DNA from 2 places in the Veillonella sp. ZSJB6 genome. Region 2 is predicted to be linked to the other one. Evidence: riboswitches for the same ligand, from Rfam matches in the RefSeq annotation. Region 2 holds a riboswitch; the other holds the start of a gene.
The links. Region 2 has a riboswitch for cobalamin ahead of nikB (nickel ABC transporter permease). Riboswitches for the same ligand answer to the same signal wherever they lie in the genome.
Positions count from the first base shown of each region.

Region 1: linked by a shared signal. The riboswitch ahead of ACSV5T_RS07120 (methylmalonyl-CoA mutase family protein) and the one ahead of nikB (nickel ABC transporter permease) in region 2 are both predicted to bind cobalamin.

Region 1 covers NZ_JBPUGE010000005.1:34,611-42,497, reverse strand. Annotated here, with positions in the region: gene ACSV5T_RS07130 (DUF3829 domain-containing protein) at 125-1,027, shown strand; gene rarD (EamA family transporter RarD) at 1,201-2,091, opposite strand; cobalamin riboswitch at 2,338-2,513, shown strand; gene ACSV5T_RS07120 (methylmalonyl-CoA mutase family protein) at 2,808-4,970, shown strand; gene scpA (methylmalonyl-CoA mutase) at 4,975-7,164, shown strand; gene meaB (methylmalonyl Co-A mutase-associated GTPase MeaB) at 7,157-7,887, shown strand, end outside.
Region 2 covers NZ_JBPUGE010000002.1:198,071-205,957, forward strand. Annotated here, with positions in the region: gene ACSV5T_RS03625 (ABC transporter substrate-binding protein) at 1-510, opposite strand, end outside; gene nikC (nickel transporter permease) at 660-1,481, opposite strand; gene nikB (nickel ABC transporter permease) at 1,481-2,419, opposite strand; cobalamin riboswitch at 2,568-2,755, opposite strand; gene potE (putrescine-ornithine antiporter) at 3,145-4,476, opposite strand; gene argH (argininosuccinate lyase) at 5,013-6,440, opposite strand; gene ACSV5T_RS03650 (argininosuccinate synthase) at 6,440-7,651, opposite strand.

The DNA of each region.
Region 1 (7,887 bases), on a different contig from region 2:
TATTAGTCACTTGACAAACTAGATGTATGCGTTGCGTGCATTAATTCTATTTATATAAATTATATTAGTATATAATTAAGGTATATAAATTGGGTTGTATATTGATGAAAGGAGAGAATTCATCATGAAACCATTGGGTAAACGGATTGCAATGGCTGTGTTGTGTGCGGCTACATTGACATCCCCCTTATTGTTGAGCGGTTGTAGTATGTCAGAATTATGGCAGGGCACTGAACAGAGTCGCAAGGAAATTGCACAGCGGTCTGAGCAGGATCAGGTGCAGTTATTTAATCAATATGTAAAAGCCATAAGCCGATTTAATCGCATGGCTGTAATGTTTGATTATGCAAATAGGCCAACTCTTAATGAGTTAAAAGCGGGGCAGCATTTAACTGTATTTAATGCACCAAACTTTAAACAGCTACAAAAAGAATTAGAAGAGGCTAAGCAAGCAGGTGTTCCTTATGATGAAATGAAAGAGCCTTTAGATAAGCTACTTTCAAAATTGAACGAAATAACACCGGTTGCGGAAGAGCTCGATGCATACTATAAATCTAAAGGGTATACTACAGATAACTATGCTAAGGAGCAACAATTAGGTCCTAAATATGTTCAGTTATACGAACAATTTATTCCTATTTATGCTGACTTTGATAATTTAATGCATAAGATTAACACGGACCGATTGCAACAACGGTTACAACAATTGCGCGATGCAGGTAAGAAAAATGCAGCCGCTGCACAAGAGGTTTCTTTGCGACTTACTGCAGTCTTAGAAAAGCTAGATAGTGAAAAAGAACCAGATGTAAATGCGATCAATCAAGAGCTACAAGCTATTGGTGATTTAGCAAATGGGATTTCTAGCCCTAAGTATGACCCTGTTAAGACCTCTGTAAACTCTACGATTGGTGCGATCCGTACCTATATGGGATCCAAACAAGATAACGATTATAAACATATGGTTGAGGCCTATAACCGTTACATTTCCAATATGAATACCACCAATATGAATGAATTGGATCAATAAGCAAGCTAGAAGAATAGTGTGATAAATTAATAGGCATATATAAGATATAAAAAGAAAGCTGTATCGAATGAGAATATCATTTGATACAGCTTTTATGGGTTTATAGGCTAGATATAGTTGCTAAAATCTCTTGTGAGATTGAATGCGGATAGTATACGCGCTCTTGTACTTAACTACATTTTTCTAATGGTTGTAATTTGATTTGACAATGAGAACAACACTAAGGCTATCCAGATACAACCGAAGGCAATCATCTGTGGTGTGCCAAAGTTTTCACCAAAGTAGAAAATAGCTAGCAACAAGGCAATGGTAGGGGAGACATATTGCAGGAATCCTAGTAGGTTGAGCGGCAATAGTTGGGCGCCATAGGAGAATAGCACCAATGGAACCGATGTTGTTAGACCGCAGGCTATGAGTAGCATGGACGTATACCAGTCTGTGCTGAAATAGGACCACACTGTATTATCGACCATGGTCGTATATAGTAAGGCTAGTGGTGTTAATAGCCAAGCCTCAAAGGCGATGCTCGTAAAGGGCGAGATGAGCAGTTTCTTTTTTACGACCCCATAGAGGCCAAAGGAAACGGCAAGGATCATCGACACTAACGGCAAGGATCCCACTTGATAGGTGAGCAAGGCGATACCGATGGTAGCGATGAGGACGCTTAGCTTTTTCGGTACAGATAGGACCTCTTTAAATAGGATGACACCTAACACTACATTAAAGAGTGGGTTGATATAATAGCCAAGGCTCGTGTCCATAACTTGATTGTTGGCGATGGCCCAAATATAGGTAAACCAATTTACGCTGATGATAACTGATGCTACCAACAGTAGCAATAGTTGTGAACGCTGTTCTTTTAGTAATTGAAAGTCCTTTTTGAACTGTTTAAAATGTAGACCAAATACGACGATGGCCATGCAGATGCCTGACCAGATAATGCGCTGCGCCAGTATATTATATGGTGTAACATGGTTTAATAATGCCCAATAGAGAGGGAGTAAGCCCCAGATGATATAGCAACTAAGGGCTGTCATTAGACCTTTTTTACTTGTGTGCTCCATAATGCCTCCTTGTGATTGTATTCATTATATCACGCATTGTGGGTGTGTTTGTGCGTGGGCTTAGATTTTATGATGATTTGTACTCGATTTATAACTCGATTTGCAGACAATGAATACGTATATTTGAAAGTGATGAGTTTTTGTCATTTTAAATATGCATTAGTTATAACCTGAAATTTGATACTTATGATTAACTGTTATGTTCATTGACTTTGTGCATAATCTTACACTATATTGGACTTAGAACAACGAATATAGAGAATAGGTGTCGCAAGACTTAATAGAGAAATCGGTACAAGCCGATGCGGTCCCGCCACTGTAAGGACGAGCCTGCTTTCAAAAATGTCACTGGAGCAATCTGGGAAGGCGAAAGCAAGGCGATGAGCCCGAGCCAGGAGAACTGCCTATTTGATAATCACCGTTATGTACCTACGAGCGATAGGAAGGGGATTGAGGTATGCTGGTTTCAGTGTTTTTTTGGCATACTTTTCAACAAGGAACCTTACGTGTCACTTTTGGGTGGCACGTTTTTTGTTGCCCTTGAAAGTGACTGTTGAGCATATACATCAGGCTTTATTGTTAGTAAACTGATGGACACAGATTTGAGGTTGATGTGATCTATAGATAGGAAAGCTTTGGTGGTGTATAAGCATAACAATTGTAGGTACGGTGCGCTGTTTCTCGGTATGGTTTCGAGTTGAAAAGGAGGCACATATATGTCTGACAAAAAGACTTCAAAGGATGCTGAACGCGATCTATTAGCTCCTGTATCCTTTGATGAATTTGAGAAACCTACGTATGAACAATGGCAGGCAGAGGTTGAAAAGGCGTTAAAGGGTGGCGACTTCCACAAGAAGATGTTCACGAAAACCTATGAAGGTATTACGTTGCAGCCGATTTACACACCTGCATTGCATGCAGAAGCAATTCCAAAGGGCGTATACCCTGGGGCAGGTGAGTTCTTACGTGGCACTAAGGCAAGTGGTTATATTAAAGACTCTTGGGGTGTATCCCAATATGTAGATGACTCTTTGCCTAAAGATGCTAATCATGCAAGTTTATACGAGATTGTAAAAGGTGGCACTATTCACAATATCCGCCTCGATGAAGCAACACGTCATGATCAAGACGTGCAAGTAGGCGCATCTGTTGGCGTTGGTGGTACATCTGTATCCACCATGGATGACTGCAAACAATTAATCGACCGCTTCAATTTGAAGGAAAACCCTTTGTACATTGAAACTGGTGCTTCTGCAGCCATCTTGCTTGGTATGTTAGCGGCTACAGTGAAAGGCGCTAAAAAACAAACGTCTGACTTGAAAGGTCTCGTTGGTGCTGACCCTATCGGCGTTATGGCGAAAGACGGTGCTTTGCACATTTCCTTAGATACAGCCTTTGATGAAATGGCACATACTGTTGTATGGGCTAAAGAACAGGCACCAGAGCTTAAAACAGTGCTTGTATCCGGCGATGTATACGCTAATGGCGGCGCTAACGATGTGCAAGAGGTTGCTTATGCATTGGCAACGGCTGTATGCTACGTGCGTCAATTAGCACAACGCAACATCGATATTCACACTATCGCTAAGAGCATGATGTTCACATTCTCTCTAGGTGCTAACTTCTTTATGGAAATTGCTAAATTACGTGCCTTGCGCGTACTTTGGGCTCGCATTATGGAAGCTTTCGGTGCCGAAGAAGCGGACCGCGCCGTTCATGTACACGGCAGAACATCTGCTTTCACAAAAACTGTATACGACCCATATGTAAACTTGTTGCGCAATACAACACAAGCATTCTCTGGCGTCGTAGGCGGTTTGAACAGCCTTGAAGTATCTCCATTTGACCAACCAATTCGCAAAGCGGACGATTTCTCTCGCCGTATTGCCCGTAACATCCAAGTTATGTTGCAAACTGAATTTGAGTTGCGCCAACCTGTGGACCCTGTAGGCGGTTCCTGGTATGTGGAAACATTGGCTGCTGAACTATGTGAAAAAATCTGGGCTGAGTTCCAAACCATTGAGTCTAAAGGCGGCATTATTGCAGCCTTGAAAGAAGGCTATCCTCAAGCTCAAGTGAAAGCCATCCTCGATGAACGCTTCAAGAACCTTGCATTCCGTAAGGACGTTGCAGTTGGTAACAACATGTATGCGAATATGACGGAAGAATTGCTTGATCCAAAACCAGAAAATCAAGAAACATTGCGTCAAAAACGAGCTGCTCAAATCGATGAGTACTTGGCAGGTGCAGAGGCTGATGCGGTTGTGAAAGCACAGGCTACTCTAGAAGCAAGTACAACAGAACCAGGTGCGTTGATTGGCCTCATCGAACTTGGGGCATTACAAAAATTGACAATCCGTCAAATCCGTAAGGCTTTAGATGCCGGCGATATTGCTTCTGAAACAATCGAACCAATTACAGCACATCGCTGGACTGAACAATTCGAAGCACTTCGCATGCGCACGGAAGCGTATAAACAACGTACGAAAGACAATGTGAAGGTATTCTTGGCTAATATGGGCCCAATTCCTCAACATAAACCTCGTGCGGACTTCTCCACAGGCTTCTTCGAAGTAGGTGCTTTTGAAGTTATTAAAAATGATGGCCATGAAACAACGGCTGATGCGGCGAAGGCTGCTCGTGAAAGTGGTGCTGATGTTGTGGTTATCTGTTCCACAGATGATACATATCCAGAATTAGTACCACCACTCGCTAAAGAGTTGAAAGAAACTATGCCGAATGTAACAGTTATTTTGGCAGGGGCACCTCCTAAGGACCTTGAGCCTGTATACCGTGAAGCTGGCGTAGACGACTTCATTTCCGTTCGTGCAAATTGCTACGAAATCTTACATACGTTACAAGATAAGAAAGGGATGTGAGCTCATGTTTAAAAATCCAGACTTCTCCTCTCTTGGCTTGGGATCTCAGTCGCCGACATCTCGCGATGCATGGCTTGCTGAACTTCAAAAAGAAACAGGAAAAAGCTTTGAAGATTTATATAATACGACAATGGAGCAAATCCAACTAAAACCTCTCTACACAGAGATGGATTATGAAGGAATGACACACCTTGACTACATGGCTGGTGTACCTCCATTCTTGCGTGGACCTTATTCCACAATGTACGTAACTCGTCCTTGGACAGTACGTCAGTACGCTGGTTTCTCCACAGCCGAAGAATCCAATGCATTCTACCGTCGTAACTTAGCAGCAGGCCAAAAAGGTTTGTCTATCGCCTTTGACCTTGCCACACACCGTGGTTATGACTCCGACCATCCTCGCGTAGTGGGTGACGTTGGTAAAGCCGGCGTTGCGGTAGACTCCATCCTCGATATGGAAATTCTATTCTCCGGTATTCCTCTCGACCAAATGTCCGTATCCATGACAATGAACGGCGCCGTATTGCCTGTCATGGCGTTCTACATCCTAGCTGGTGAAGAACAAGGTGTTGATAAAAAGGTTATGGCTGGTACGATCCAAAATGATATCTTGAAAGAATTCATGGTACGTAATACCTATATTTACCCTCCAGCTACGTCCATGCGCATCATCGGTGATATCTTTGCGTACACATCTCAGTACATGCCTAAGTTCAACAGTATCTCCATTTCTGGCTACCATATGCAAGAAGCAGGCGCTACGGCAGATATCGAATTAGGTTACACCTTGGCCGATGGTCTTGAATACATCCGTACCGGTGTAAATGCAGGCCTTCACGTAGATAAATTCGCTCCACGGTTGTCCTTCTTCTGGGCAATCGGTAAAAACTACTTCATGGAAGTAGCGAAAATGCGTGCTGCACGTATGTTGTGGGCTAAGATTATTAAGAGCTTCGGTTCTGAAAATCCTAAATCCATGGCTCTTCGTACACATAGCCAAACATCTGGTTGGTCCTTAACAGAACAAGATCCATTTAACAACGTAGCTCGTACATGTATGGAAGCGATGGGCGCCGCATTGGGCCATACGCAATCTCTACATACCAATGCGCTTGATGAAGCGATTGCGTTGCCTACGGACTTCTCTGCTCGTATTGCCCGTAATACTCAGCTTTACATTCAAGATGAAACTAAGGTATGTAAAGTTATCGACCCATGGGGCGGTTCCTACTACGTAGAAGCCTTGACTGATGAATTGATTCGCCGTGCTTGGGGTCATATCCAAGAAATCGAATCCCTTGGGGGTATGGCGAAAGCGATTGATACTGGTCTTCCTAAGATGCGTATCGAAGAAGCGGCAGCTCGTCGCCAAGCTCGTATCGACTCTGGCCGTGAAGCAATTATTGGTATCAATAAATATCGTCTAGATAAAGAAGATCCATTGGATATCCTCGACGTAGATAACACGGCTGTACGAGAAGCGCAAATCCGTCGTCTCGAACAATTGCGTGCTAACCGTGATGAAGATAAGGTTCAATCCTGTCTCGAAGCGATTACCAATGCTACAGAATCTGGGGAAGGCAACTTGCTTGCTCTTGCCCTTGAAGCTGCTCGTGCTCGTGCATCCTTAGGTGAAATTTCCTTTGCTGTTGAAAAAGTTTGCGGCCGTCATAAAGCGGTTATCCGCTCTATTTCCGGTGTATACTCCAGTGAATATGAAGATGACGATGTTATCAAAGAAGTACGTCAAATGGCGGATGACTTTGAAGAACTCGAAGGTCGTCGCCCTCGTATCATGATTGCGAAGATGGGCCAAGACGGTCATGACCGCGGTGCCAAAGTTATCGCTACATCCTTCGCGGATATGGGCTTTGACGTAGATATCGGACCTTTGTTCCAAACTCCAGAAGAAACAGCACAAGATGCGGTGGATAATGACGTTCACATTGTCGGCTTCAGTTCTCTTGCGGCAGGTCACAAAACATTGTTACCTCAACTTGTGGAAGAGCTCAACAAACGAGGTCGTGGAGATATTTTGGTTGCCATTGGTGGCGTAATCCCTGCTCAGGACTATGAATTCCTACGCGAACATGGCGCAGTGGCTATCTTTGGCCCTGGTACAGTCTTGCCTGTAGCGGCTAAGAAATTGCTAGAAACATTGACTAGTCACGTTCAAGACGAGTCTAATGACTGATAACAAACGGCCTACCCCGGACGCATTGCATACGACTCAGGATGCTACCTTCACCACTGGTGAAGGTAAGGCCCCTGAATTAGGTGTAAAAAATGCAAATGCCGAGGGTAGTACCTATCGTCCCGATTGGGTGCCGGAAGATGCGAAAAAGGATGATACCTTCGCGTGTCATGTAATGAAAGGCGTCAAAGAAATGCACGATGGCCTCTTATCTAGCTCCGCGCATCTGGCTCCGTCGGTACGTCCCGTACAGCGGCGAAAGAAGTTAACTGTCGCTGATTATGTACGCGGTATCGAGCAGGGGGACCGCGTTATACTTTCACGGGCTATTACGTTAGTAGAAAGTAATAATAAGGAACACTTTAAATTAGCTCAACAAGTATTGCAAGCTATATTGCCTCGCACGGGCAAGGCGTTGCGCATCGGTATTACTGGTGTGCCTGGGGCCGGTAAAAGTACATTTATTGAAGCCTTTGGCAATATGCTCATTGAAGCAGGTTACAAGGTAGCCGTACTTGCTGTAGACCCTACAAGCCAAGTTACAAAGGGCAGTATTTTGGGCGATAAAACGCGGATGGAAACATTGACGAAACATCCTGACGCGTATATTCGTCCGTCGCCAGCAGGCGGTACACTAGGCGGTGTAGCTCGTAAAAGTAGAGAGACCATGCTACTTTGCGAGGCTGCTGGGTACGATATCATTCTCGTTGAAACCGTTGGGGT
Region 2 (7,887 bases):
ATCAACGATTAGGAATAACGGATCCGCTAAAAGGCCAGGCATATTAGGATATTCTTTTGTTGTATGAATAACTAATTGTTGACCATTAGCTTCCATAGAGTCATATTCGAAGAATGTTTTTGCACGATTGGATTTTTCAAAAGCCCGTTCGATAGATGCTTTAACTGCTGCAGCATCAACTTTTTTACCATTAGAGAATTTCACCTTATCATTGATTGTGAAAGTCCACGTTTTATGGTCTGGGGATACTTCCCATTTAGATGCAATCCATGGTTGAGGTTTCATTTGTTCGTCAAACTTAGCCAATGTTTCGCCTACACCATAGCGCATGACAACCCATGCGAAGAAGTTTTCTGTAGGTTCTAATGTGGATGCGAAGTTAGTTACACCAACTTTTAAAACATCCTTATTAGCAGCACCATTATTATCAGAGCCGCAACCAGCAATGAAGGAACCCATCATTACAATGCTAAGACCTGCTAAGAGGGCTTTTTTCCAAGATTTTTTCATGTAAAATCTCCTTGTACCATTACATATAAACATAAAACATACACATCATGACCACTACAATCTACAATAGTCATAATGGAAAAACCTTATTACCGCCTATTTATATAACAACTTTCACAACACAAGCTATAAATAAGCATCACACGTAACTAACCTTGGTTCTTAGGATCCACTACGTCCCGTAAGGAATCAGACCAAAGGTTAAAGATAGCAACTACGATAAGGATGGACATACCAGGGAATGCCATGAGCCAAGGGCTCGTTTGCAAATATTGGCGTCCTTCATTAAGCATAAGACCCCATTCTGGTGTTGGTGGTTGAGCACCAAATCCAAGGAAGGAAAGACCTGCTACTTCAATCATGATAGCCCCAATATCAAGTGCCCCTGTTGTAACAACAAGAGGAAGGATATTGGGAATGATATGACGTCTTAGAATAGTCGTTGTAGAGGCCCCCATCATGACAGCAGCCGTTACATACTCTTCACCGCGAACTTTCAACGTCATAGACCGTACAAGACGAGCATATTTTGCCCAACCAACTACAGATAGCGCTATAATCGTATTCACAATGCTACCACCCAAAATACCAGCAATAGCAATGGCTAACACAACGCCTGGGAAGGATAACATAATATCTGCAAGACGCATGAGGACCATTTCGATTTTACCACCGAAATAACCAGCTACGGCACCGATAATAGTACCAATGCTTACCATGATAACAACGATACTGACACCCATAAACAAGGATAACTGTGTACCATAAATGATGCGAGACAATACATCACGACCAAGCTTATCTGTACCAAACCAATGTTGACTACTTGGCGCTTGTAATGCTTGACTCAGATTTGAGCTAAAAGCATCACCCGGAGCAAGCCATGGTGCAAAAATAGCAATGAGTACAACAATAATCATCAATGTACTGTAGAAAGAGAACAGTTTATGTTTTTGAATAAATTCTGCCATTATGCTCTCTCCCTTTTTAATCTAGGGTCTAACAAGATATATGACGCATCAACTAATGCATTAATACACATATATGCTAAGGCAACCCACAACACAAAACCTTCGATCAATGGATAGTCGCGCATGGTAATGGCATATACTGCCATATTCCCAAGACCAGGCCAGGAGAATACCATTTCAATAACTGCAACACCGCCTAATAACCAACCGATGACAACGCCCAGTATAGTGATAAGTGGTAATACTGCATTAGGCAAAATATGACCGAATAAAATTTTCATCTCACTCACACCACGAGCACGTGCGCCGATAACATAATCCTTTTGCATTTCTTCAAGAATAACGAGACGAACTTGGCGCATGTACTTGGACCCGACTACAACAGCTAATGTAACGGCTGGTAGAATTACACCGATAGGAGTTACACGAGAAGATGCAATAGGAACAAGTCCTAATTTAAGGCCAAAGATATAAATCAGTACAAGGCCTAACCAGAATGATGGCATAGACACGCCTACAAAGGAAGCAACGCGCAACAGATAGTCGATCCATTTGTTTCGATTTAAGGCGCTTATAATCCCTGCCGGCAATGCATAGAGCAATGTAAATACTAATGATGTACCTGCTAACATAACTGTCCCTGGCAAAGCCTCCAACATACGATCTACAACAGGCTTTTTAGCAGAGTAACTCATCCCTAAGTCACCTTGTGCAGCATTCACAACCCAGTTTGCATATTGCACTAAGAACGGTTTATCTAACCCAAGCTGAGCTCGAGTTTCATCGATAAGCTCCTGAGACACGATAGTATCTGCCGTTTCTAGTAACATCGTAACTGGATCGCCTGGTGCTAAATAAGTGAGACAAAATGTTAAAAAAGTAATGCCAAACAGTGTAACAATGAATTGACCTAGCTGTTTAGCAAAGCGTTTGCCCATAGGCGCCTCCTCCTATACTCTCTAAATACTACAATAATCTAAATGAACAACTAATATGCTTATCGCTCCCGATATAGCAGAGGTGCATATAGGAAAACGACAAAAAAGGTTAGTCCACCTGACTAACCTAAATTAAGTATAGTATGTACAATACCATACATTTAGAGCAGGCTTTCTGACTCATGATTCATCGCAACATTTCGGCCTTCCCAGTTTCCCAGTGACCCTATAATGAAACCTTGCTCCTCATTACAGCTATTTGCATAGTATGGGATTTACACCCATTTTCCTCTTTTACGCTCGGTGAATACCGACACTCACTAGTTCATTCATTTTTATCGATTATAAATATACTATATTAATATCCTATTTACAATACATATACCCCTTATAGGTATATGTACATCGTAGATTTTCAATATAATTTTTATACTAATAAAAATTATCGATTACTGATTAAGTCTCTATTTATGTATAAACCTATGCAAATCACTTTATATATATGATTTTTTCTGTATTAACTGTATGCAACTGTATATATATTAATTATTATTATAATGGTAATTTTCTCATAATTTTTTTTTATACATGCCAAAAAACTTTTAATCACTTTAGTAACTATCAATTATTTATAATCAATAAAACCATAAATAATAAGTCTGATTAATATACCAAAAAGAGGCTGTTACTAAGTAACAGCCTCTTATAAGACGAGAGTTATTTAATTAATCGATACTTTGTTGTAAGCGGTGCGCTTTGCGTGTAGCCCACGCTTTACGCAAAACATAGATCACAAGACCAATGCTTACTGCCACGGCACTACCAACCATAGCATCAAAGCCACATGCATAGATAGCATACAAGCAGTAGATAACGCCTGCACCAAATACGTAATTGGAGCGTTTAATACGGCTTTCAGCTACACCAGCCATACGCATCATTGTAGGTACTGCTAAGATGCACAATACATATGGTACTACGTTAGTTACAACCGCCAAGTTTACCAATACTTCAAATTGCTCACGCAAGGAATCACTTGCAGTGAACAATGTAAGTAATGTTTCAACAGCGAGTAGAATGAATACGCCGCGAACAGGAGCATCCTTACTATTTACACGAGCGAATACTTTAGGGAAGTAACCATGTTCCGCTGCGCTTTTAAATACACGAGACAATGTGAATTGCCAGCAAAGTAAAGCGCCAAAGCAAGAAATAACCATTGCAGCCATCACGATGTTTGCAATTGTATCATTGAACATGTATACGAATGTCAAACCGAATGGTGCGTTAGAATTTAATAAGTCGATGTTAGGCACGATACCGGCCATAACATTTGTGGACAAGATGTAAACCACTGCCACTGCTAATGTACCCGCTACAGTTGCGATAGGTACGTTTTTCTTTGGATTCTCAACAGCATCAGCATTAGCCGCTGCGGACTCAAATCCTAGGAAGCCCCACAAAGTGAGGGAAATGGATTGTTTTACTGCATCGTAAAACGGAAGATCATTTGGGTTCCAGGCCGCCCAATAAATAGACGGGTCAAACCAATACCAGCCGATTGTACCAATTAATAAAACCGGCACAATAGAGCCCCAAATAGTCATGTTGCTGAGTCGACCTGTGAAGCGATTACCACGGAAGTTCAAAATCGCTGCAAACCACAAAAGCACAATTGTTACTTGGCTTGTTTGTGTTGCATTAAGGTCAACACCAAAGAAAGCTGCGCCATAACCTACGGCAGATACCGCGATGGCGATATTAGCAATGATGAGAGATATGCTGTAAGCATAGCTCGCCATAAAATGTCCAGTTTTACCGAAGCGGTGTTCTGCATAACCGCCCATGCCCCCTCTAATCTGGGAGAACATACCCGCTTGAGCAAAAATATACGCTAACAGAAGCGCACCCACAGCTGTTACGAGCCAAGATAAAACTGAAATAGTACCAACTTGAGCCAAATTAGTTGGTAACATAATGATCCCAGCTCCTAGCATATTGGCTGCTACCATTGTGGTTAGCTGGAATACAGACATTTTTTTAGCGGTGGTTTTCATGTATCAATCCCCTTTCAAAAGGTGAATTTTTTCTCGTCCATAATTCACTTAAATATAATATACCGCTAAGTAAATTCAGTTCGTGCTGTGATGGGCTTGAATGTAAATTTACCGTTGTTATTCTTATTACGAATTAAATAATAACACCTATGAACCCAAAATGAAAGTACTTTATTGGCGGACAAGCATTATTACACGAATTGAATAAATTATAGTTAATTTATCATCTAAAACGAACAGAACTCATTTTATCAATGACAGGGTATATTTTTACCCCATTTTATTCTGTGTATATATGTGATTTTTACTATCTATCACGGTTATAGTTTCGTAGTACAAGACTATTGTTTTCGAGCAGTCCACTGTATGCGTACACAAATTTACACCATTTTAATAGTAATTTATCAATTAGAATGACTCTTTTCTAGAAATTATCTATCATTCAAATAAAAAAATCGATATGCACATAAGCCGCAAAGAAAACTATTATAACCTTTGGTATAGAACTTATATGTATATCGATCTTATTTAGAATCTTATTCTTGTACAGAATTAACAATCGCATTCCACTGAGCAATTTGTTTTTCTTCTCCGGCGATAACAGCTTTACCATTGTTCCGTTGTCTTTCCACACATTCTGGAGCTGTACCAGAATAGTTATTACGGCCAGCTATGCAAGCTTCGATGGAAATAGCATCAAGTATATCTGCATCAAAATGGTCGGATATAGCTTTAAAATCCTCAACGGATAAATCAAGCAATACGCAACCTTTTTCAATGCAATGATGTACAGCATTACCTACGATTTCATGAGCTTCACGGAATGGAACGCCTTTTTTCGCAAGGTAATCGGCCATATCTGTAGCATTAGAGAAATCATCATCGAGGACAGCTTTCATATGCGCCCCATTGACCTTCATACCACGGACCATAGCCGCATTAATGGACAATGCAAAGTGTACTGTATCGATAGCATCAAAAATACCCTCTTTATCCTCTTGCATATCTTTATTATATGTAAGTGGTAAGCCTTTTAATGTAGTTAATAAACCTAACAAGTGGCCATAGGTACGACCTGTTTTACCACGAACAAGTTCACATACGTCAGGATTTTTCTTTTGTGGCATAATGCTAGAGCCTGTGCAATGAGCATCATCGAGTTCAATGAAGTTAAACTCATTAGTAGACCACAAAATCAATTCTTCGCTAAGACGGCTCAAGTGCATCATCACAAGAGATGCAAAGGACAAGAATTCAACTACATAGTCACGGTCGGATACGGCATCCATACTATTTTCGTAAATACGGGAGAAGCCGAGTAGCTTTTGCGTATAGGTTTGATCAATACCGTATGTAGAACCTGCTAAGGCCCCTGCACCAAGTGGCATGATATCTGCATGTTTGAAGACCATCAACAAACGGTCAAAGTCGCGTTCTAGCATAGAGAAGTATGCCATCATATGATGACCAAATAATACAGGTTGCGCCCGTTGTAAATGCGTATAGCCAGGCATGATAACATCACTGTATTTTTCAGCCGTTTCGATGAGGGCTTTTTGCATATCTACGATGAGCTCGCCCATTTCTACAACGGCTTTACGCACGTACATATGTAAATCAACTGCACATTGGTCATTACGGCTACGACCTGTATGTAAACGGCCACCTGCTTCGCCGATATCATCGGTTAGGCGCTTTTCAATATTCATATGAATATCTTCAAGAGCTACGGAGAATGAGAACTCCCCTTTATCGATTTGGCCTTTAATCTTTGTTAAGCCCTCAACAATAGCATCCCGATCTGCGTCGGAGATAATATTTTGTTTTGCCAGCATTGTAGCATGTGCTTTACTGCCTGCAATATCTTCGGCGTACATCCGCGCATCAAAAGCGATAGAGGATGTAAAATCCTCTACCGCTTTATCAGTGCCTTTTGTGAAACGCCCTCCCCACAATTTAGCCATTATTTACCTGCCTTTTCTTTCATCAATGCATTAATTTTAAGAGGTAAACCGAACAAGTTAATGAAACCAGCCGCATCAGCTTGGTTGTATACATCATCTTCTTCGAATGTTACGAAATCTTCGCTGTACAAGGAGTATGGAGATGTTGCACCAGCAGAGATAATGTTGCCTTTGTACAATTTAAGTTTTACTTCACCAGTTACAGTTTTTTGAGTTTCATCAACGAATGCTTGCAAAGCGCTCATCAATGGTGCGAACCACATGCCATCGTATACAAGTTCAGCGTATTTGTTAGCAATAAGTTCTTTGTAGTGGTATGTAGCTCTGTCGAGGCAAAGGTATTCAAGTTCTCTGTGAGCATACATGATGATGGATCCACCTGGGTTTTCATAAACGCCACGGGATTTCATGCCTACCAATCTATTTTCAACGATATCCACAACGCCTACGCCATAGTGTGCACCGATTTCGTTGAGTTTTTCTAACAATTGTAAAGGAGTACCTTCTTGGCCATCTACTGCTACAGGTACGCCATCTTTGAAGGATACAGTTACATAACCAGCTTCATCTGGAGCTTGTTCAGGAGTATGTGTTACCAAGTACACATCATCTTTAGGAGCATTTGCTGGATTTTCAAGATCGCCGCCTTCATGGGACAAATGCCATACGTTTTGGTCCATGGAATACGGATGGGATTTCGTAGCTACAACTGGAATATCATGTTTAGCAGCATATTCCATGCAGTCTGTTCTGGATTTCAAATCCCATTCTCTCCAAGGAGCGATGATTTTCATATTAGGAGCCAATGCTTTGATAGCAAGTTCGAAACGAACTTGGTCATTACCTTTACCAGTCGCACCGTGAGCGATAGCATCAGCACCTTCTTTTTTAGCAATATCTACAAGGATTTTACCGATTAAAGGTCTAGCGAAGGATGTACCTAATAAATATTTACCTTCATAAACTGCACCAGCTTTTACTGTTGGCCATACATAATCTTTTACGAACTCTTCTTTAGCATCAACGATGTACGCTTTAGAAGCACCAGATTTGATTGCTTTTTTCTCAACTGCATCATAATCCTCAGGTTGTCCTAAGTCTACGCACACTGCGATAACTTCAGCTCCATAATTTTCTTTTAGCCAAGGAATGATAACAGATGTGTCTAAGCCACCAGAATATGCGAGTACTACTTTATTTGCTTTACCCATGATAACACCTCATAAAAACTTACTATGTATTTAAACTCATATAATCAATATTATATCAGATAATTGTGAAAGCACCGTGGCATCTAGCTCAACGGTCATTCCCTCTTTCTGACAAAAAATAGTATACACCTGTATAATTATAAACGCAAGCATTATTTTTATTCAATTTAGTAATATATTTCGATTCCGAAACAATATAATAAAAAAGCTATATTCAGTGATTTAATACTAGACAT